Regions from separate parts of the Serratia sp. HNCC26DJ244 genome, predicted to be linked through region 2. Evidence: predicted binding sites of a transcription regulator. Region 2 holds the regulator's gene; the other holds the start of a gene.

Region 1 (3,174 bases), on a different contig from region 2:
AATGTGTTGCCATTATCACAGTTAGCCGTGGTTTTAACGCCACTGGTGGCCTTTGACTCACAAGGGGGGCGTTTGGGGATGGGGGGCGGATTTTACGATCGGACCCTGCAGCATTGGCAACGTGGTGGCCCTTACCCTATCGGGCTGGCACATGATTGCCAGCAGGTTAGCGCCTTACCCGTGGAATCATGGGATATTGCGCTACCGGAGATTATTACCCCCACCAAGTGCTGGGCATGGCACATTGGATAACAAAAAGCCGGATCACTCCGGCCTTATGGTTTACGCTGATAACCTGTTACAACTAATCTTTCGTTATAACTAATTCCAACTACAACAACAGACGGGCGCGAATCGTGCCTTCAATCGCTTTCATCCGCTGCAAGGCCACCGCCGCATCCTCAGTGGTGGCTTCGATATCGATCACCACATAACCGATCTCTGCGCTGGTTTGTAGATACTGAGCGGCAATGTTTACCCCTTCTTCAGCGAAGATCTGGTTAATCTGCGTCAGGATCCCTGGGCGATTCTCATGGATATGCAGCAAACGGCTGGAGCTTGGTGCATGGGAAGGTAGCGAAACCTCCGGGAAGTTGACCGCTGACAAGGTAGAACCGTTATCAGAGTACTTCGCCAGCTTGCCCGCCACTTCATCACCGATATTCTCTTGTGCTTCCTGGGTTGAACCACCGATATGTGGCGTCAACAGCACATTGTCAAATTGGCACAATGGTGATTCAAAAGGATCGCTATTGGTGGCTGGCTCCTCCGGGAACACGTCAATCGCCGCGCCCGCCAGATGATTGCTAGACAAAGCCTGACATAGCGCAGGAATATCTACCACTGTCCCTCGTGAGGCATTAATCAGAATCGCCCCTGGCTTCATCAATGCCAACTCTTGTTCACCGATCATATTCTTGGTGGACGGTGTTTCTGGCACATGCAGTGTCACCACATCGCTCATATTTAACAAATCGGACAGATGACGGACTTGATGAGCATTACCTAATGGCAGCTTGTTTTCGATGTCGTAAAAGAACACGTGCATCCCCAGCCCTTCGGCCAGTATGCCGAGCTGAGTGCCGATATGACCATAACCGATGATACCCAGTTTCTTGCCACGTGCTTCATAGGAGCCAACAGCCAGTTTTTGCCACTGACCACGGTGGGCCTTGGCGTTGGCGCTGGGGATACCACGCAGCATCAGCAACAGTTCCCCCAGTACCATTTCTGCCACGGATCGCGTATTGGAGAACGGTGCGTTAAATACCGGAATGCCACGCTTGGTGGCCGCTTTCAAATCAACCTGATTGGTACCAATACAGAAACAACCCACGGCCACCAGTTTTTCTGCGGCAGCAAACACCTCTTCCGACAACTCAGTGCGCGAACGAAGACCGATAAAGTGCGCATCACGGATCGATGCCTTAAGCGATTCAGTGTCTAACGCACCTTTGTGGTATTCAATATTGGTATATCCAGCGGCACGCAGGTTATCTACGGTGCTTTGATGAACCCCTTCAACCAACAAGAACTTAATCTTGTCTTTCTCCAATGATACTTTTGCCATTTACCCGACCCTATGTTCAGACCTCAGAAGTGGCTGTTGTGGAACACTATCCATCGCCATTCAGACTGGCAGTCTCCAGCTTGAAACCAACAGCACGCCTACCAACATAACAAAAATTACACGTCGGGCAAGACCAAACGATTGCCTGCTGCCCTACACAAGGTACAGTCATCGCTTTCGTTTCTGGTGGAAAATGCCATCAGGAAGTCATTAGACAGAAGCCCGACAATGCTTCTTATTAGAATGTGATATATATCACCAAAAAAACTGAATTTAAGAAAATATCATTTAATAGCAAAATGATGCAGCCTGAATGGCTGACAGGTATCAGCAGGCGCAGTAAACCAACTGCGCCGCCGAGAGTCTCTTACTTGACGACCTTCACACCATCCGCGGTTCCCACCAACGCAATATCTGCGCCACGGTTGGCAAACAAACCCACGGTCACTACACCGGCGATGCCATTGATCTTATTTTCCAAGGCAACCGCATCAAGAATATTCAAATTGTATACATCAAGGATCACGTTGCCATTATCGGTCACCACGTGCTGACGATATTCAGGCAGCCCCCCCAGCTTGACCAATTCACGCGCTACATAAGAACGCGCCATGGGGATCACTTCCACAGGTAATGGGAATTTCCCCAGAACATCCACCTGTTTGCTGGCATCGACAATGCAGATAAATTGGCGAGCCATGGCAGCAATGACCTTCTCACGGGTCAGCGCGGCGCCCCCACCTTTGATCATTTGCATATGACGGTTGATCTCATCCGCACCATCAACATAGATATCCAACGAATCCACTTCGTTACTATCATAAACAGTGATCCCCAGGCTCTTGAGTTTGGCTGTGGAATCATCTGAACTGGATACCGCCCCTTCGATTTGATGTTTGATGGTTCCAAGAGCATCAATAAAGTGCGCTGCGGTAGAACCCGTGCCGACACCCACAATAGTGCCTGGTTTCACGTACTCCAATGCAGCCCAACCTACCGCTTTTTTGAGTTCATCCTGAGTCATAATCTGTTCATTGCCTATGTACGAAAACGAATACGTATTATAAGGTAAATCTTCATCTACATCTTAGGCTAAAAGAGACTTATTTAAGCTACCGCACATTTGTCGATGCATAAGTTGGTTCTGGTTGCCAACAACAAGCGTATTGAACGTTTTCACTCAATTTATTTTAAGGGATATTTCTCCGATGAAACGCCCAGACTATAGGACATTACAAGCGCTGGACGCGGTGATCCGTGAACGCGGCTTTGAGCGTGCGGCACAAAAACTGTGTATCACCCAATCGGCAGTATCCCAACGTATCAAACAGTTGGAAAACCTGTTCGGTCAACCTTTGTTGGTGCGTACTGTGCCGCCTCGCCCTACTGAGCAGGGTCAGAAGTTACTGGCTTTGCTACACCAGGTGGAATTGCTGGAAGAAGAGTGGCTGGGTAATGATAACGGTATTGATACACCGTTACTGCTGTCGTTGGCAGTTAACGCCGACAGCCTGGCAACCTGGTTGTTACCGGCATTAAAACCGGTGCTGGCTGATTCCCCTATCCGCCTCAACCTGCAGGTTGAAGATGAAACTCGAACCCAG
Region 2 (3,174 bases):
GGATTTGAACGATAAATAGCTTACCACTGCAGGCCAGAAGGGTAACCGTGACTGGTTGGCCATCAGGTCTCGACGATAAAGAGGACGCTGTGTACGTAACAGGCGAGCAATACGGCTGAAATGGTAGTAACAAAACTGGCCAACGGGATTATCAGCATGCCGTGTAGCCACTTTCTCCAGCGCGGCCAATTCGTGTTTCATGCTAAAAAGGCGGGAGTGCCGATGATAGAGGATATCTTCTGCGACAACGCGCAAACGTGCAGCGATTACTTGAGCATTACGACGAATGATCGCCTCAGCTTGACTCTGCTCCACCAATTTTTGCACTTCTTCTGGCTGGTGTAGGCTGACACTAATGTGTTCTTGCAGGTCGAGTGCCACTTGGAACGTTCGTTGCAGGCGTTTTTGCTCCATATTATTGGCGTGTGGCAGAAAGTTAATCTGCTGATACAGCAAACTGATCAGGTCCATCACTTGCTGTTGGCGTTGCAACAGTGGCGGTAGCGCGGTTTCAGGATCAGTATGTTGGGTCAGCAGCGAATATTTGGCTTCAAAATAATCAGCTAACTGTATATAGAGTTGGTTTAAAGATTCACGGATTGGCTGTTCTTTCCATAATTTAAACCAAAACCAAGTGAACAGGCCGTACCAGAGAGTGCCTACGGCATACAGTAGCGGGGCATACCAAATAGGTAGGCCATCCATGCTCAGAGAGAAAATGGCCGCAACCAGTGCGGCGGGCAGCAAGCGTGCATGTAGTGGGCTGATTTCCCCGCTGACACCCAGCAATAGCGCCATAGCAAGCATCAGTAAGGGTAATGGGATATGCCACAACAGCGCCTGTTGCAACAAAACACAGCTGAGAGCGAACAGTGCCCCGCCGATTATCAGGCGCTTGAAAAAACGCTTATGGGGGGTATCCAGCCCGGCGATATTGCAACAGACAGGCACTAACGAGAACAACAGCCCCTGTTGCAGGTGGCCCAGCAGTAAACCCACAACGACAGGCAGGCACAACACCAACGTTTGTCGCAGGGCATAGTTCACTTCTGGATGGTAGATCAGGCGGCGCCACATGTTTTGCTGTTCAGCAGACAAAGAACGGCGCATTGCAGCGCCGTTTCTTTAATGATTAACGGGTACCGTACACGACAATGGTTTTGCCATGAGCGGAAATCAAATTTTGATCTTCAAGCATTTTCAAAATGCGGCCAACAGTTTCACGTGAACAACCGACGATCTGACCAATTTCCTGGCGGGTAATTTTGATTTGCATACCATCCGGGTGAGTCATCGCATCAGGCTGTTTTGCCAGGTTCAGCAAGGTTTGTGCGATACGGCCAGTCACATCAAGAAAAGCGAGGTTACCTACCTTCTCTGAGGTGACTTGCAGGCGACTTGCCATTTGTGCAGATAGGCGCATCAGAATATCCGGGTTAACCTGAATGAGCTGGCGAAATTTCTTATAGGAAATTTCAGCTACTTCACAGGCACTTTTCGCCCTTACCCAGGCACTTCGTTCCTGGCCTTCTTCAAATAATCCAAGCTCGCCGATGAAATCCCCCTGATTTAGGTAGGAGAGGATCATCTCTTTGCCTTCTTCATCCTTAATCAACACCGCGACGGAACCTTTGACGATGTAGTAAAGAGTTTCCGCTTTTTCACCTTGATGAATCAGCGTACTCTTTGATGGATATTTGTGGATGTGGCAATGAGACAGGAACCATTCAAGAGTCGGGTCTGTTTGCGGTTTGCCGAGAACCATGCGCTATTATCCTCTGTTGTTATCGCTGCCTTGTATCACAGGGGTCAGAGTTCCCTGTAAAACGTGCTTATAGCCTGATGTTTTAGTTGTGGCTATCAACAGGTTTTGAGGTGAGGTATATCCCCGTTGTCACTCAAGCCGTAGTAGACTCGTTCGTTTGTCGCCTACCGGCATTTTGAACGAATCTGGGTAAAAAAATCACTTATACACTAGCATATTAACTCGTATTAAGTGCTGCAAGCTAGGTTCCATTAACTCACCAATGATCTTAGGATATATCCCTGAAATTGATGCCATGAAAAAAGTATTGCAGCTGTGTTTGTAGCACAGAGTGAGGCGGGTGTCTTGTGTTGTCTCGTTTCAGCATGATTAGTGTCAGGTTTCGTTGTCAGTTTCTCTATGAAAGCGTACGTTGATTTTAAAAAATAATCGGAGTGAACAATATGCAGGCAAGAGTGAAGTGGGTAGAAGGGCTGACATTTTTGGGGGAGTCTGCTTCCGGCCATCAGATTTTGATGGATGGTAATGCGGGTGATAAGGCCCCAAGCCCAATGGAAATTGTGTTGATGTCTGTGGGGGGCTGCAGCGCTATCGATGTGGTGTCGATCTTGCAAAAAGGCCGCAATGATGTGCGCGATTGTGAGGTGAAACTGACTTCAGAACGCCGTGAAGAGGCACCTCGACTGTTTACCCACATCAATCTGCATTTTATTGTCACCGGAAAAGGGCTAACCGAAAAGGTGGTGGAACGTGCAGTAGACCTTTCTGCCGAAAAATATTGCTCCGTTTCCCTGATGTTGGGCAAAGCGGCCACTATTACCCACAGTTTTGAAATCCATGAAGTTGATTGAGCACTACTCTGTGTCATGTTGACACGGAATAACGCTAAGCATCGCCGTGCCGTTTTGGGCTGCGGCGATTTTTGTGTAAACGTTGTGTCTGCGGCAGACTGTCGATAGGGCGTGTCACCCGCTTGGATTGCAGATGAAACGGAGTATTACGGGCGTGAGATTAATCGTCGCCCACCTACATGATTCGATATTATTCGATTTTCTTGCCTTCCAGTAGCCGTTGCACCAGTGGCGTCATAATCAGCTCCATTGCCAGCCCCATTTTACCACCAGGTACCACCAACGTATTGATATGTGAAATAAATGACCCTTGCAACATGGCTAGAAGATAGGGGTAATCGATCTGTTCCAAGCCACGGAAATGGATCACCACCAGGCTTTCATCCAGCGAGGGGATCGCTTTGGCCGCAAAGGGATTGGACGTATCCACGGTGGGAACCCGCTGGAAATTGATATGGGTTCGTGAAAATTGTGGCGTGATGTAGTTGATATAATCTTCCATTGAACGGACCACAGAATCCATCACGGCTTCACGGGAGTGACCGCGTTCGCCAGTAT

Evidence for each region. Region 2 encodes CRP, which controls carbon source genes, mostly activating them, when cyclic AMP is high. Its sites were predicted from a motif close to ATGTGANNNNNNTCACAT; they were not measured.
Region 1: a site for CRP is predicted at 1,814-1,831, ahead of serA (phosphoglycerate dehydrogenase). Genes of this name have one in related genera too.

What each region holds. Positions count from the first base shown of each region.
Region 1 is NZ_JBXUGO010000021.1:61,690-64,863, forward strand. Features, by position in the region: gene AC2A06_RS15495 (5-formyltetrahydrofolate cyclo-ligase) at 1-252, shown strand, start outside; gene serA (phosphoglycerate dehydrogenase) at 332-1,570, opposite strand; gene rpiA (ribose-5-phosphate isomerase RpiA) at 1,938-2,594, opposite strand; gene AC2A06_RS15510 (LysR family transcriptional regulator ArgP) at 2,779-3,174, shown strand, end outside.
Region 2 is NZ_JBXUGO010000010.1:20,446-23,619, reverse strand. Features, by position in the region: gene AC2A06_RS10085 (YccS/YhfK family putative transporter) at 1-1,077, opposite strand, end outside; gene crp (cAMP-activated global transcriptional regulator CRP) at 1,133-1,765, opposite strand; gene AC2A06_RS10075 (OsmC family protein) at 2,209-2,616, shown strand; gene AC2A06_RS10070 (phosphoribulokinase) at 2,807-3,174, opposite strand, start outside.